3 regions of the Mesorhizobium album genome follow, and region 1 is predicted to be linked to each of the others. Evidence: riboswitches for the same ligand, from Rfam matches in the RefSeq annotation. Region 1 holds a riboswitch; each other region holds the start of a gene.
What was found. A riboswitch is a leader RNA that binds a small molecule or an ion and turns the genes downstream of it on or off. The one in region 1 is predicted to bind cobalamin.
Positions count from the first base shown of each region.

Region 2: it holds a riboswitch for cobalamin, as region 1 does, so the genes downstream of both, RFN28_RS06710 (CbtB domain-containing protein) here and RFN28_RS23115 (DUF1636 family protein) in region 1, are expected to answer to the same signal.
Region 3: it holds a riboswitch for cobalamin, as region 1 does, so the genes downstream of both, metE (5-methyltetrahydropteroyltriglutamate--homocysteine S-methyltransferase) here and RFN28_RS23115 (DUF1636 family protein) in region 1, are expected to answer to the same signal.

Region 1 covers NZ_JAVIIW010000030.1:48,665-54,000, reverse strand. The annotation lists gene RFN28_RS23130 (NuoB/complex I 20 kDa subunit family protein) at 1-35, opposite strand, end outside; gene RFN28_RS23125 (NADH-quinone oxidoreductase subunit A) at 26-391, opposite strand; gene RFN28_RS23120 (winged helix-turn-helix domain-containing protein) at 729-1,928, shown strand; cobalamin riboswitch at 1,958-2,160, shown strand; gene RFN28_RS23115 (DUF1636 family protein) at 2,201-2,629, shown strand; gene cobW (cobalamin biosynthesis protein CobW) at 2,632-3,684, shown strand; gene cobN (cobaltochelatase subunit CobN) at 3,702-5,336, shown strand, end outside.
Region 2 covers NZ_JAVIIW010000005.1:213,207-218,542, reverse strand. The annotation lists gene RFN28_RS06720 (MFS transporter) at 1-828, shown strand, start outside; gene RFN28_RS06715 (gamma-glutamylcyclotransferase) at 931-1,617, shown strand; cobalamin riboswitch at 1,688-1,885, shown strand; gene RFN28_RS06710 (CbtB domain-containing protein) at 1,923-2,102, shown strand; gene RFN28_RS06705 (CbtA family protein) at 2,118-2,915, shown strand; gene cobU (bifunctional adenosylcobinamide kinase/adenosylcobinamide-phosphate guanylyltransferase) at 2,908-3,429, shown strand; gene cobO (cob(I)yrinic acid a,c-diamide adenosyltransferase) at 3,431-4,060, shown strand; gene cbiB (adenosylcobinamide-phosphate synthase CbiB) at 4,100-5,089, opposite strand; gene cobD (threonine-phosphate decarboxylase CobD) at 5,088-5,336, shown strand, end outside.
Region 3 covers NZ_JAVIIW010000024.1:4,403-9,738, forward strand. The annotation lists partial or broken gene RFN28_RS20180 (TCP-1/cpn60 chaperonin family protein) at 64-449, opposite strand; partial or broken gene metE (5-methyltetrahydropteroyltriglutamate--homocysteine S-methyltransferase) at 739-2,339, opposite strand; cobalamin riboswitch at 2,437-2,632, opposite strand; gene RFN28_RS20190 (adenosine kinase) at 3,200-4,192, opposite strand; gene RFN28_RS20195 (sterol desaturase family protein) at 4,939-5,336, opposite strand, start outside.

The DNA of each region.
Region 1 (5,336 bases):
GCGACGAGGGTGCCTGAACTGTCGTTCAATCCCATTCCAGCGCTCCTTTTTTCCATTCATAGGCAAAGCCGACGGTCAGCACCGCCAGGAACACCATCATTGACCAGAAGCCGAGCATGCCGACCTTGGAGAAGGACACCGCCCACGGAAACAGGAAGGCGACCTCAAGATCGAAGATGATGAACAGGATCGACACCAGATAGAAGCGGATGTCGAATTTCATGCGGGCGTCGTCGAACGAGTTGAACCCGCATTCATAGGCGGAAAGCTTTTCCGGGTCGGGGCTGCGGTAGGCCACCAGGAACGGCGCTATGATCAGCGCCAGACCGACGACCATCGCCACTGCGATGAAGAGGACGATGGGCAGATACGAACTTAGGAGTGCGCTCATGCGGCGGCTTTCCGTTGGCGGCCAATTCACTTTGATTACAGCAACGGACTCTAATGCGGAAGCGTGACAGATTAACCGCTGAACCGTTTTAGGTGGCCTATGCTGCGACGCGGCGAGGGTTAGCGCAGCGGTTTCAGCGACGCAAGTCAAACCTTGTTCAAAATCCGGCCCTGGGCGCCATATCCGAAGAAACTGGTCCGATCCGCTCCTGTTTGATTTCCTTCGTTTTTTACTCCACTTTTCTCTCCTGACATATCTCCCGCCATTTGCCTGCTAGCATGACATGAATCGCCCGCTGGAAATGCCGGCAAAGGATCAGGGGTAACGGGATAGCCTGATGAAGGAAACGATTTCGCTCGCCATGGCCAGGCGCATCGCGCTCGGTGCGCAGGGCTTCACCGACCCTCGCCCGGCCGGCGAGCCCAACCGCCGGCACCTCGCCCGCGTGCTCTCCCGGACCGGCCTGCTCCAGATCGATTCTGTCAGCGCGGTGGTGCGCGCCCATTACATGCCGCTCTATTCGCGTCTCGGCCCTTACCCGCTGGCGCTGCTCGACAATGCCGCACGCACCCGCAAGCGCGCCGTCTTCGAATATTGGGCGCATGAAGCCTCTTTCCTGCCGGTTGAGACCTATCCGCTGATGCGCTGGCGCATGCAGCGCGCCGAACGCGGCGAGGAGATGTATCTCGGCCTCGCCAAGTGGGGCCGCGAGCGCAAGGAGATGATCGACGAGATTTATAAAGAGGTAGCCGAACGCGGACCGATCGCCGCCTCCGACATCGAAGGCCACAAGGGCAACGGCGGCTGGTGGGGGTGGAGCGAGGCCAAGCATGCCTTCGAATGGCTGTTCTGGGCCGGGCGCATCACCACCGCCTACCGGCGCGGCTTCGAGCGCTATTACGATCTGCCGGAGCGTGTTCTGCCACAGTCTGTGCTGGATCTGCCCGTGCCCTCCGTCGAGGACGCGCACCGCGAATTGCTGCGCATGTCCGCGCGCGCCCATGGCATCGCCACGTATGGCGACCTGCGCGACTATTTCCGCCTGGCGCCGGGCGACACCAAAGACCGCATCGAGGAACTGGTCGAGGCGGGCGAGCTGCTGCCGGTGCGCGTCGAAGGTTGGGATAAGACCGCCTATCTCCACAAGGATGCCCGCTTTCCGCGCCGGATCGCGGCGCGTGCCCTGCTTGCTCCTTTCGATCCCGTCGTCTTCGAGCGCACTCGGACGGAAAAGCTGTTCGGCTTCCGCTACCGCATCGAGATCTATACGCCGGCCGAAAAGCGCCAGTATGGCTATTACGTGCTGCCCTTCCTCCTTGGCGACCGGATCGTCGCCCGTGTCGATCTGAGAGCCGACCGCCCTGCAAGTGTTCTCCGTGTCCACGCCGCCTATGCTGAGGCCGGAGCGCCGCCGGAGACGGCCGCGCAGCTCGTCGAGGAACTGAAGCAGATGCAGGGCTGGCTTGGATTGGAGCGCATCGAAGTCGCGCCGGCCGGCGACCTCGGCCCGGCGCTGGCCGACATTTCGGTGTCGTAGCCGCGCGTTGACAGCCGGATAGCTCTAAGCCTAAATCCGCCACAGACGGTCTTCTCCCGGCAAAGGGAGGAGCCAAGAGGGAATGCGGTGCGGGCAAAAAGCCCAAATCCGCGGCTGTCCCCGCAACTGTGAGCGATGAGCCTCAGCCGAAAGCCACTGGGATATTCCCGGGAAGGCGGCGCCAAGGCGATGACCCGCGAGCCAGGAGACCTGCCGTCTGAGACTTTAAGTATCCGATCGTCCGGCGGGTTTTCCGGGCAAGGAGCCTGGTTTTGGATCGCAACGACAGTCTTCCGGCTAATATCGCGGACATTCCATCCGAGCCCGGCTACGCGTTGGCGGAAGTAACCGTCATCGTCTGCTCCTCTTGCCGCGACGAAACCGGCTCGGACGCGCATCCGCGCGCAGGCACACTCCTTGCCGCGGACGCACGCCGCGCCGCTTCGGGCCAGGAGATCCGCATCCGCACCGTCGAATGCCTCGGCAACTGCAAGCGCCGCCTGAGCGCCGCACTGCTTCGCGACGGCTGCTGGAGCTACGTCTTCGGCGACTTGGACACGACCAGCGGCCCAGATCTCGTCGCCGGCGCAAAACTCTTTGCTACCTCGACCGACGGCCTCATTCCCTGGCGTGGCCGGCCAGATTCCCTCAAGCGTGGCCTGGTTGCCCGCGTCCCTCCCCTCGACATGCTGAAAGACTGACCATGAACGCCCCAGATTCGTCCGGCAACTTCTCCCGTGTTCCCTGCACCGTCGTCACCGGCTTTCTCGGCGCCGGCAAGACGACGCTGATCCGCAACCTGCTCGAAAATTCCAAGGGCAAGCGGCTGGCGATCATCGTAAACGAGTTCGGCGATGTCGGCATCGACGGCGAGATCCTGAAAGGCTGCGGCATCGACACCTGCCCGGAGGAAAACATCGTCGAGCTCGCCAATGGCTGCATCTGCTGCACCGTCGCCGACGATTTCGTGCCGGCGCTCGATCAGATCCTGTCGCGCACGCCGAAGGTCGACCACATCCTGATCGAGACCTCCGGCCTCGCTTTGCCGAAGCCGCTCGTCCAGGCTTTCCAGTGGCCGACAGTGAAGAGCCGCGTGACGGTCGATGGCGTCATCGCCGTGGTCGATGGCCCGGCACTGGCCGACGGCCGCGTCGCCTCCGATATGGACGCCCTGCAGGCGCAGCGCGCCGCGGACGATTCGCTCGACCATGACGATCCGGTCGAGGAGGTGTTCGAGGACCAGATCGCCTGCGCCGACCTGATCATCCTGTCGAAGAGCGACCTGATGGATGCGGCGGGCTCGGCCCGTGCCAATGCCGTCATCGGCGAGCATGTAGCGCGCGCCGTGAAGGTCGTGCCGACCACGCACGGCAAGGTCGATCCGTCGGTGCTGCTCGGCCTCGGCCTCGCCGTCGAGGACGATATCGAGAACCGCAAGACGCATCACGACGACGAGCTCGACCACGAGCATGACGATTTTGACTCCTTCGTTATCGATATCCCATCGATTTCGCATCCGGACGAGCTGGCAAAGCGCGTCGCCCTTGCCGCCGAGCAGGAAAACGTGCTGCGCGTCAAAGGCTTCGTCGAGGTCGGGGACAAGCCTATGCGGCTGCTGCTCCAGGCCGTCGGCCCGCGCGTCAACCACTATTACGACCGCGCCTGGACGGCTGAGGACGACCGCCGCTCGCGGCTCGTCGTCATCGGGCTCAAGGGGCTGAACCGCCCGGCGGTCGAGCGTATCCTTGCCGGCTGAGGCCAACGCGAAAAGCGATGCATATCCTCACCACGACATCCTCCTCGCTCGACGATCTCGCCGAGCCGATCGATCTCAGGCAGACGCCTGCGGATGTCGTGGCGCTGTCCTTCACCGACAGCGATCTCGCCGGACTGGCCGCAGCCTGGAAGACTGACGCCGAACGGCTGCCGTCGATGCGGCTGGCCGCGTTGCGCGATCTGCGCCATCCGATGTCGGTCGATCTCTGGATCGACAGCGTCGCCCGCCATGCCAAAGTCGTTCTCGTCCGCATCCTCGGCGGCTACGACTGGTGGCGCTACGGCTGCGACCAGCTTGCGGCGGTCGCGCGCGAGCGCGGCATCAAGCTGGCGCTGCTGCCGGGCGAAAGCCATAACGAGGACCAGCGACTGATCGAAGGCTCGACCCTGCCGCGCGCCGAGCTCGACGCCCTGCTCGGCTATTTCCGCGAAGGCGGCCCGGCCAATATGAGCGCGCTGGTGAAGAGGTTGGCGCGGCTGGCGGGGTCGGACGCGGCGGTGACCGAGCCGGTTGAAGTGCCGAAGGCGGGGTACTATCAAGCTGGACTGGGCGTCGTGGAGAGGCCGGACCTTTCAAACGTCGGCGTTCCTTCGCACCCCCCTCTGTCCTGCCGGACATCTCCCCCGCAAGGGGGGAGATCAGCCGTCACCGGCTCCGTCGCCTTTTCTGAAAAATCGACGACAAAACCTCCTGCGACGTCTGTGATTGGCGAAAGCATCAATGACAACTCAATCTCCCCCCTTGCGGGGGAGATGGCCGGCAGGCCAGAGGGGGGTGTGAAGGAACTCGGCGCCGACAATCTCGGCTCCCCTATCATCCCGATCCTGTTCTACCGTTCGATGCTGCTCGCGGCAGATATTGCGCCAATCGACGCACTCGTTGACGCACTACGCTCGCAGGGCATGGAGCCAGTGCCGATCTTCGTTTCCAGCCTTAAGGATCCGGCGTCCTTGGCCTTTGTCGAAACCGCCCTCGCATCGCTGAACCCTGCCGCCGTCATCACCGCCACCGCCTTTGCCTCCGGCGCCGAGCCTGGCTCGGAAACCCTGTTCGACCGCGCCGGCGTGCCGGTCTTCCAGGTCATCGTCGCCACGACGAGGCGCGAGGTCTGGGAGAAGAACCAGCGCGGCCTGGCGCCCGCCGACCTTGCCATGCATGTCGTTCTGCCCGAACTCGACGGCCGCATCCTCGCCGGCGCGATTTCCTTCAAGGGCGAGGTTGAAACCGACCCCGCGCTGGCCTTCCGCGCCTTCGCCAACCGGCCGGAGGCTGACCGTGTCGCACAGGTCGCCAAGCGCATCGCGGCGTCCATTCGCCTGCAGCAGACGGCGCGAGCCGAGCGCAAGCTGGCGATCCTGATCCCCGACTATCCGAGCGCGCCAGGGCGTACAGGCTATGCCGTTGGGCTTGATGTGCCGTCGAGCGTGCTCGCCATGCTGCATGACCTGAAAGAACAGGGCTATGCGGTTGAAGAGATTCCGCAATCGCCGCGTGAATTGCTGAACGCGTTGGAGGTTGCTGAGCACGAGTTGAGCCTGGACGACTACCTCTCCTTCGCAACTGGATTGCCGACGGCGGCTATCGATGCTGTAGATGCGGCATGGGGTAAGGCGGAAGACGGGACAGGGCTG
Region 2 (5,336 bases), on a different contig from region 1:
CTCAACCTCTACATCATGGACCACATCCGCAAGACCGACTTCATGCAGGCGGAATCGCTGCGCATAGCTTGGTCGATGTTTGCCTGGACTGGCGGGCCGACGCTCGGCGTCTTCATCTACACCCGCTTCGGCATCTATGCCGCGCATGGCGCGGTCGTGGCCTTCGCGCTGGCGCTGCTTGCGCTGTTCTGGACCTACCGGCTGGCCGACAACCCGTCGATCCGCCCCGGCAAGAGCCGGCCGGCCAATCCGCTCGCCAATATCGGTCGCTTCATCGCGCAGCCGAGGCTGCGTCTCGCCTGGCTGATCGCCTTCGGCCGCTCCTGCTTCTGGACGACCTTCTTCGTCTATGGCCCGCTGTTCATGGTGATCACCGGCGAGGGCAAGCTTGCCGGCGGGCTGCTGGTTTCGGCCGGCAATGCGCTGCTCTTCATGGCGATCTTCTGGGGCAAGGCGGGCAAGCGCTTCGGCGGGCGGCGGACCATGACCTTCGCCTATTTCGCCATGTCGGCCATGCTGCTTCTTGCGGGCGGCGTCGGCGAAGCCGAGCCGTTGCTCGCCGCCGCCTTCCTGCTGTGCAGCGCGCTTTTCACCATCGCGCTCGATGCGCTTGGCTCGACCGCCTTCATGCGCTCGGTGCGTTCCTATGAGAGGGCGCAGATGGCGGCGGTCTACCGCACCTACCTCGACTTTTCCGAGCTGACGCCGCCGCTGGTCTATTCGGTGGTGCTCTCTTTCTTCGGCCTCGGCTCGGTCTTCGTCACTCTCGGCCTGCTGGCCGCCTTCTGCGGCTTCTTCACCTGGCGCTATCTGCCGAAGTCGTTTTGATCGGCCACCTGGCCGGCCTTCCACATTGTGGCGATTATGCGAGGACCTTAAGCTCGGTCCGCTATCGTCGGCAAACTCGCCGGCGGCCGAAGGAGCAACCGGATGCCTGCAAGAACGATGTCGCTCACCGAGGAATTGGTCGCCCGCTGTTTTCGCGCGGTCGAGGACCCAGGGCCCGATCCTGATGCGCAGCATCTCCGCGACAGCGACTATGAAGAGATGCTGGATGCGTTCGAGGGCGAGTTGCCTGCAGCCGAGCCTCTCTGGCTGTTCGGCTATGGCTCGCTGATCTGGAAGCCGGAGATCGAACATGTCGAGGAGCGGGTCGCCGTGGCGCGCGGCTGGCATCGCTCCTTCTGCATGAAGATGACGCGCTGGCGCGGCACCAAAGAGAGCCCTGGCCTGATGATGGCGCTGGATCGCGGCGGCCAATGCAAGGGCGTCGCCTTCCGGCTGGACGGTGGCGACCGCCGGGAGGCGCTGGACAAGCTTTTCCGGCGCGAGATGACGCTGAAGCCGACCAGCTACCGGCCGCGGGTGCTGCAACTCGCAACCGACAAGGGGCCGTTGCGGGCGCTCGCCTTCGTTCTCAACCGCAAAGGCACGACCTATGCCGGCCCGCTCAGCGAAGGCGAGGTGGTCGAAAGGCTGGCGACCTCCTGCGGCCATTGGGGGTCAGGCGCCGACTATCTCTACAATACTGTCAAGAATCTCGAGGCGCGCGGCATCCACGACGCCCATCTGTGGCGGCTGCAGCAGCTTGTCGCCGCAAGGATCGCCGGCTCCTAGTTCCCAATGCGTGCCGCAATCACGCTCCGACATGGCGGAATTTGGTTTGCCGGGTGCGGCGATTCTGCATATAGTCTGCGCCGTCGTCGGTTCCGTTTTTGGAGCCAAGAGGGAATGCGGTGAGGGCGAACTTCCTGCCCAAAGCCGTGGCTGCCCCCGCAACTGTGTGCGGTAGTCCTCTCCATAAACCACTGAGGGTTTTCCTCGGGAAGGTGGGGAAGGGCGCGGATCCGCGAGCCAGGAGACCTGCCGGCGACAGGAAAGTTGACTTCGATGCCCTCGGGTGGAGGGCGAAAGGACAAGACATGAATACCGCTTCCGTCTCCCTCGGCGCCTCCGTCTCCTCGCAGTCGCGCATCATGCAGCTGACCCTGGCCGCGCTGCTCGGCATCTTCGTCGTCGGCTTCGTCGGCTTCTCGCATATCGATGCGGTCCACAACGCTGCGCACGACTATCGCCATTCGATGGCTTTTCCCTGCCACTGAGCAAGGCCTGACATCATGAATCTGTTTCGCAACGTCGTGTTCATCGCGGCGATCGCGGGGCTCGTGGCGGGCGTGGTTCTCGCCTGCATGCAGGCCTATGCGACCGTGCCGCTGATCCTGAAGGCGGAAGTGTACGAAAAGGCGGGCGGCGGTCATCACCACGATCACGCCGCCGCCAGCACAAGCAACAACGCAATGAGTTCGGCCGCCCCGGCGGACAACGCGATGAGCAGTGCGGCTCCGGCGCCGGCCGAAGCGGCTGCGCCGGCCGAGGATGAGGGCTGGGCGCCGGCCGACGGCTTCGAGCGCTTCGCCTTCAACGTCGTCGCCAATATCGTCACCGGCATCGGCTTCGCGCTGATCCTGGTCGCCGTCTCCGAGTTCGCCGGCGGCATCGGCAACTGGCGGCAGGGCGTGTTCTGGGGCCTTGCCGGCTTCGCCGTGTTCACGCTGGCGCCGGGCCTCGGCCTGCCGCCGGAATTGCCGGCAATGCCCGCGGCCGAGCTTTTGCCGCGCCAGATCTGGTGGATTTCGACAGTGGCGGCAACCGCGGTCGGTCTCGGTCTGATCGCCTTCCGCAAGTCGCTGCCGCTGGCGATCCTCGGTGTTGTGCTGATCGTGGCGCCGCACGTTATCGGCGCGCCACAGCCCGACAGTTTCGAGACGGCGATTCCGGAGGGGCTGCATCATCAGTTCGTGGTCGCGGTGACGCTCACCGATCTAGTTTTCTGGCTGGTGCTGGGCGCAATTGCCGGCGTGGCGCGCGGCCGCTTCACCGGCACGGCGACCAGCCTGCGCGACAGCTTTGCCTGATCGCGCAGAGGGTCGTCTGACCTTCATCCTCGGCGGTGCGCGCTCCGGAAAAAGCGCGTATGCCGAGACCCTGGCGACGGCAAGCCCGTCGCCCTGGGTCTACATCGCCACCGCGCAAGCCTATGACGACGAGATGCGCGAGCGCATCGCGCTGCATCGCGCGCGGCGCAGCGAAAGCTGGGTGACCGTCGATGCGCCGCTCGACCTCACCGGTGCGATCGAGGCTTTGCCTGATCATCAGCCAGTGCTGATCGATTGCCTGACATTGTGGCTGACCAATCATATGCTGGCGGACCATGATATCGAGGCCGAGTGCCGGCGGCTTACGGATATACTGTCACGGCCGCGCGGGCCTTGGTTCGTGGTGTCGAACGAAGTCGGGCTCGGCATCGTGCCGGACAATGTGCTGGCGCGCCGGTTCCGCGACGCCGCCGGGCGGCTCAACCAGCAGGTCGCGGCGGTCGCCGACAGCGTACTGATGATCGTCGCGGGGCTGCCGCTCAAGGTGAAGTGACATGGCCGAAATCGACGACAAGATCATTGACGACAAGGATGCCGAACGCCATCGCGCCAAGATGGCCAAGCGCAAGGCTGTGCAGGATGCCGAGGTTGCCGGCAAGACGATCGAGAAGGGGCTGCTGATCGTCAACACCGGGCCGGGCAAGGGCAAGACCACCGCTGCCTTCGGCCTAGCGCTCAGGATGCTCGGCTACGGCAAGCGCGTCGGCGTCGTCCAGTTCATCAAGGGCAAGTGGCACACCGGCGAAAAGGATGCCTTCGCAGCTTTCGGCGACCGCGTCATCTGGCACACGATGGGCGAGGGGTTCACCTGGGAGTCGCAGGATCTGAAGCGCGACATCGCTGCCGCGGAGGCAGCCTGGGCCAAGGCGCTGGAGTTGATGGCCGATCCGTCGATCAGCCTCGTCGTGCTTGACGAGCTCAACATCGCGCTGCGTTACGATTACCTCGATCTGGAAAAGGTGGTTGCGGCGCTGAAGACCCGCCGCGAGGGTTTGCATGTCATCGTCACCGGCCGCAACGCCAAGCCGCTGCTTGTAGAGGCCGCCGATCTCGTCACCGAGATGGGGCTGACCAAGCATCACTTTGCGGCCGGCGTGAAAGCGCAGCAGGGGATCGAGTTTTAAGGCATGTTGATATTCAGGTGACCTGATTCTCAACACACCTTAGCGGCTGATTGAAATGGTCAGATAGATCACGATCGCCGACAGGATCGCGAACAGGCCGAGCAGCAGTCCGTCGGCAACGCGGTAGAGTTTCAGCGCCTGCCTGATGTCCGTGCTCTCGGCCTCGCGGCGGCCGCCTTCGCCCATGAAGGCATCCTCGACGATTTCACCGCCATAGCTGCGCGGCCCGGCCAGGGACAGGCCCAGCGCGCCCGCCATGGCGGCTTCCGGCCAGCCGGCATTGGGAGAGCGGTGTTTCTTCGCGTCGCGGCGCATCACCTGCCAGGCACTACGGGGGTCGGCGCCCTTGACCAGGAAGGCCGCGAGCACGATCAGCAGGCCGGTGAGCCGCGATGCAGGCAAGTTGATCCTGTCATCGAACAGCGCCGCGGCGCGGCCGAAGGCCTCATGTTTCGGCGTGCGATGGCCGATCATCGAATCGGCGGTGTTGGCGGCCTTGTAGGCAGCGCCGCCGACCAACCCGCCGATGCCGGTCCAGAAGGCAGGCGCAACGATGCCGTCGGAGAAATTCTCGGCCAGGCTTTCGATCGCGGCGCGGGCAACGCCCGCCTTGTCGAGCTTGTCCGGATCGCGGCCGACGATGCGCGAAACAGCGATGCGGCCGAGCGTCAGACCGCCGGTCTCCAGCGCATCGGCGACATCCTCGACATGCTCCGCCAAGCTCTTTTGCGACAGCAGGGAGGAGCCGAGAATGGCGGCAATGACGAGACCCGACGGGAAGATCAGCCAAAGCAGGACATGAAGCGCCAGCCCGATGGCGGCCGGCACGAGAATGATCACCCACAAGGCCTGGACGCCGCGGCGGCGACGCAATTCGTCGGAATCCGTAGCGCGGTTGAGCCTGCGGTCGAGAAAGGATATCAGCCTGCCAATCCAGGTGACGGGATGGCCGATGGCGTTAAACAGCCAATCCGGATAGCCGAGGACACGTTCAACGGCGAGTGACAGGAAAGCGATTAGGATCGACATGAAGCTTCTAAGCGGAGCGATTGCAGCGGTTGATCATGGCGGCAGCCTTGGCCGCGCACGCGCCCTTTTTCCTCATGCGCCACAGCCTTTCATTGACCTCTCGACAGGTATCAATCCGCACTCCTATCCGCTTTTCGACCTGCCCGCCACCGCCCTGTCACGATTGCCGGAGGCAGGACAACTGCGCGAATTGGCCGAAATTGCGGCCAGCGCCTACGGCGCGCCGACGGCGGCACATGTCGCGGCC
Region 3 (5,336 bases), on a different contig from region 1:
TATGCCGGAGGTGGCACTAATCATGTCGAGATTGCCGGTTGCTCGATCCCTACTTTGTTCGCCATGCGGCTCGTCCAGCTCGACGCGCATCTTGTCTTGGTTGGTGACGAAATAGGGCGAGAGATAACCGCGGTCGAATTGCATGCCTCGACGACTTCCAGCTCGGTCTCAGCGTCTTGGCTTCTTCGACGGTGATGACGCCCACGTTGCCGACCTACTGCATGGCTTCGGCGATCATGGTGCCGACCGACTCGTCGCCATTGGCCCAAATCGTGCCGACCTGGGCGACTTCCTCGGAGCTCGTGATCTTCTTAGCAGCCTTGCCGAGCGCCGCGACGACTTCGGTGACGGCGAGGTCGATGCCACGCTTGAGGTCCATCGGGTTCATGCCGGCAGCAACCGCCTTGGTCCTTCGCGAGAACCGTCGCGGTCGTGGTGCCGTCGGCGGCCATCGGCTCAACATCGGTTGAAAAATTGGTAACAGTGAACACGGAATGAACCGCCCCATGTTGGAGCGCCGCGCGTTCGAAGGTTGGTTCGCTCGGGATCAGCGGCTGCTATAAATCCAATGGATGGAGAAGAATGGCTTCAGGACAGCGCCTCGCGGCAAGTACCATGAAGAACATGCTTCCACAACGCGATCAGAAGTTTTCTCCCGAACGGCATTGATGCCAGCTTGCTAGGCAAATGTCGGGCAAAGGCACCCGTCGCGGCCGCTGCTGCTCACGCGTTTACGGGTCACAGGGGCCGCGCGAGCTCAGCCTGCTGTTTCTCCCGCATGGCGCATGCTGCCGCAACCATGTTAATGAGGGCAGGGCGGACCTCCTCCCATTTGCGAGTTTTGAGGCCGCAGTCCGGATTTATCCACAGTTGACCATCGGAGAGTCGCTCGCGGGCAAGCATGACGAGCTCCGAAATCTCGGCGACTTCCGGAATGCGCGGTGAGTGGATGTCATAGACTCCGGGACCGATTTCGTTCGGATATTTAGAGCTCGTAAAGGCGTCCAGCAGTTCCATTGCCGAGCGCGATGTCTCAATCGAAATTACATCCGCGTCCAGCTCAGCGATCGCGTCGATGATCTCGTTGAACTCCGAATAGCACATGTGGGTATGGATCTGAGTCGAGTCCTTTACACCTGTTGAAGCGATCCGGAAGCATTCGACCGACCAGTCAAGATAGACCTTCCAGTCGCACTTGCGCAGCGGCAAGCCTTCGCGAAACGCGGCCTCGTCGATCTGGATCATCCTTGCGCCTGATCTTTCGAGGTCCGTCACTTCATCGCGAACAGCGAGCGCGATCTGGCGGCAGACCTCGGAGCGGGGTACGTCGTCGCGAACAAAAGACCAATTGAGAATGGTCACTGGGCCTGTAAGCATTCCCTTGACAGGCTTTTGCGTAAGCGACTGGGCGAATTGCCACCAGCGCACAGTCATCGGATTGGGGCGCGATACGTCGCCGAAGATGATGGGGGGACGCACGTAGCGCGACCCATAGCTCTGCACCCAGGCATGTTCGGTGAAGGCGAAGCCGGAAAGTTGCTCGCCGAAATGCTGTACCATGTCGTTTCGTTCGAACTCGCCATGCACCAGCACGTCCAGCCCGATCTCGTCCTGCCAGCGAATAGCAGCCTCGATCTCCTTCTTCAGAAAGGTTTCGTAGTCGACATAGCTGAGCCGGCCCTTCGCGTGAGCGGAACGCGCCTTGCGCACCTGAGGCGTCTGCGGAAAGGATCCAATGGTCGTCGTCGGGAACGGCGGCAGGCCGAGCGTGCGGGCCTGGACCCTGGAACGCTCGGCAAATGCGCTCTTTCGTTGCTTCATGGCGCTTTTGATGTCGGCGATCCGCCCTTCAACGAGCGGGTCATGGACCTTCGTGGATGTTGCGCGAGTCGCGGCAGCCTCGGTAGAAGCTTTCAACTCGCCAGCCACGGCGTCTTTACCTTGGGACAAGCCCGAGCCAGGATGACCAACTCGTCGGTCTTCTGGGCCGCGAAGGCGAGCCACGACCTGATGTTCGCATCCAGTGCCGTCTCCATACGCAAGTCGATCGGCACATGCAGCATCGAGCACGAAGGCGCGATCTCGACTCGATCCAAGGGCCAGCCCGCGACGATCGGCTTGATGCGGTCGAGAATGGCAGTGAGGTTCGCGCGCCAGACGTTGCGGCCATTGATCAAGCCAAGCGATAACACCAGATCCTTGGGCGCGAGCCGACCAGCCGTCTCCAACTGTTCGGGAGCATGGGAGAGATCAAGATGCAGGCCGGCCACGGGCAGCGATATCGCTGTCTCGAGATTGTCTCCCAGCGGCCCGAAATAGGTAGCCAGCATGATCTTCAATGCGATACCCCGATGGTTGGGGCGTGGGGGACAATGAAGGCGCCAGTAGGCCGGTACGAACGCCGGGCTGCAGCGGCCACCGAGACACCCCGCCCGTGGACAATAGTTCGCCGTGGCAGGTCTCCTGGCTCAGGGGTCATCGCCTCTACCCGCCTTCCCGAGGCTGTTCGCCTCAGTGACATGAGTGGGGTCGGCTCGCCTCTAACAGTTGCGGGGGCAGCGCCGGCATCGCACCGGCTTCTTAGCTCCGCTGCGGCAGCGCCGTACGGAGAACCATGGCTTGGACACAATCACAGCAGTCCGCTCTTTTGTCAATCTCGCATAAAGAAATCTTTATGTCATTATGTGGACGCGCTTTGTACCGTCGCAGTGATTTCCAAGCCGCGTGGAGGGACGAACAAGGGGCGTTTGGATCGTGAATATGTTTAGTTCGGCAGGCGGTAAGGCAGATTGGCTAGATGAAGCCAGACCTTGCCCGCTGCAGGTGGCCGGGCCAAATCGGCAAATGGGCGCTGTGCAGAACTGTGCCAGACGGTGCGATCCGGCTCGGCTGCGCAAGGGTTGCAGGGCCTTTGGTCGGACCGATTTGGCGGAAGGGCAGGGTGGCGCCCCCAGCAGAACTGCGAGGCTAGAATAGGTCTCTTGCTGGAGTACGCCAATGTGGGCGTCCGCGCGCCAACTGATATCAAGATCCCCTGAAACCGGTAAGTGGCCCCAACCCGTTTCCGCGTTCCGGTAACTAGACTGGAACGCCAAGAGGAAAACCGCCCTCAACGGGATGCACGTGCGACATTTCGATTTGCCCGCGCTTTCCTAAACAGCTTTCACTAGGAGGAAGGAAGCTAGTCCTTGGCACGCCCCTACAGCAGCCCGGCTTGCTCGGCCTCGCGGCGCAGGTTCTGGCGCGGGCGCGGGCCGATCTGCTGGATCACCAGGCCGGCGGCCAGCGAGCCGAGATCGCCGCACTCCTTGAGGCTGCGTCCGGTCGTGTAGCCGTAAAGGAAGCCGGCGGCATAGAGGTCGCCGGCGCCGGTCGTGTCGACCAATTGCTCGATCGCCGTCGCCTCGATGGTGACGGTCTCGTCGCCGCGCACGATGACCGAGCCTTTCTCAGAACGGGTGACGGCGGCTATTCTGCAGTCCTTGCGGATGGCGGCCAACGCCTCCTCGAACGAGGAGGTCTCGTAGAGAGACTTGATCTCGTGGCTGTTGGCAAAGATGATGTCGACGGTGCCGCAGCGCATCAGCTCGAGGAACTCGTCGCGATAGCGGTCGACGCAGAAGGAATCCGATAGCGTCATCGACACTTCGCGGCCGGCGGCATGCGCCAGCCTCGCGGTCTGCCGGATCGCTTCCTTGGCGCGCGGCGGATCCCACAGATAGCCTTCGAAATAGGTGACCCTGGCGCCGGCGGCCTTGTCGGCCTCGACGTCCTCCGGCCCGAGTTCGATGCAGGCGCCGAGATAGGTGTTCATCGAACGCTCGCCATCCGGCGTGACGAAGATCATCGAGCGCGCCGTCGGCGGCTCGCCCTGGAGCGGCCTGGTGTCGAAGGCCACACCCTGGGCATGGATATCGTGGGTGTAGATTTCGCCGAGCGCGTCGTTCGACACCTTGCCGAAGAAGGCGGCGCGGCCGCCGAAGCTCGCGACACCCGCCGCCGTGTTGCCGGCGCTGCCGCCCGAAGCCTCGATCGCCGGCCCCATGCGGCTGTAAAGCAGCTCGGCGCGCCTGGTGTCGATGAGGTTCATCGCGCCCTTGATGATGCCGTTGGTCTCGAGAAAAGCCTCGTCGCACTGGGCGATGATGTCGACAATGGCATTGCCGATGCAAAGCACGTCATATTCCGGCATCAAAGTCTCCGCCAACGACTGCCGGCTTTCTGCCACGCCGGCCGGGCGCGCGATCAGTTGGGATGGGCTTTCAACATGCCAATCTATTCGGCACGAGTCTCGCGGCGCTGAGAGCCTTGCATCGCGCCGTAGGTGCCAGCCTCTCCCAGGTAGACTCACCCGAAGTGCTCATAGGTCGCGGCTTTGTGACCCGAAATAAATGCACCCGGCTTGACCTCGCTGCCCTCAAACAGGCTTGGGATTCCTACCACTTTTAGCGAATTGGTATTGCAAAGCCTCTGTGAATTTTATGGAAGGATCTCTTACGATGCTCAACCGAAACGCAACGCTATGGCGGAGACGATCCGAGGTGGTAGCGGGGCTGATGGTGCCGCGCGACGGGGCGTGCGAGACGGCTATTTGACCGGTTTGCACTCCGCCGTCTGGCTGGTCTCAGTTGATTAACCGTGTTGTGAAGCAGATGACAGGTGCCGACCTTGCCCCGTTAGACAGAGCGCGCGGAGGCCCGAGAGGGATTGCTGGCTTGACGGTGCAGCGCCTGCAAAATCACGCGACTGGCGCGACCATTTCCGGTCAATCTCGCGAACGCGGCAGCGCGATAGGAAAATTCCTACTCTGCTGCCGCTCAGGCGCAACAGTCCTTGTTAGGCGGAGGCTTGTCGGGCGGCTGTGGGATGTTCCAGATATGCACCATCGATGGCTTTCTGGCCTCGACAGTCAGATACGAGGCGTAAGCCTTCACTCGTCTAATCCCTGGCCTCCACGGCATTTCCGACCTTGGGTTTACGCCAGCGACGTCGATCAAATGGGAACATAATGTAATCCCGCACGGTCAGCGGCTCGGGCTGGTTTCGCATGCCAACCTCCGGCCACTCATTCTTTTTTGGCCAGTATGCCGTTAGAAAAATCGTATCCCAGAGGGTTGTGAAAAACCCATAGTTTCGGTGCCGGTGATGCGGTTCCATCGAGTGGTGGATGCGGTGGAATTTGTTGTCGCCAATAATGTATCGAAGCGGCCCAAGATTGATGCGGGTACTAGAGTGCGAAAGATGGGCCTGGAACGTAATCAGCGTCATGGCAACGATGGGCACCACGCCAGATTCAAAATGGATCAGAGCGAGTGGCAGTGCTACCAGCGCTGCGT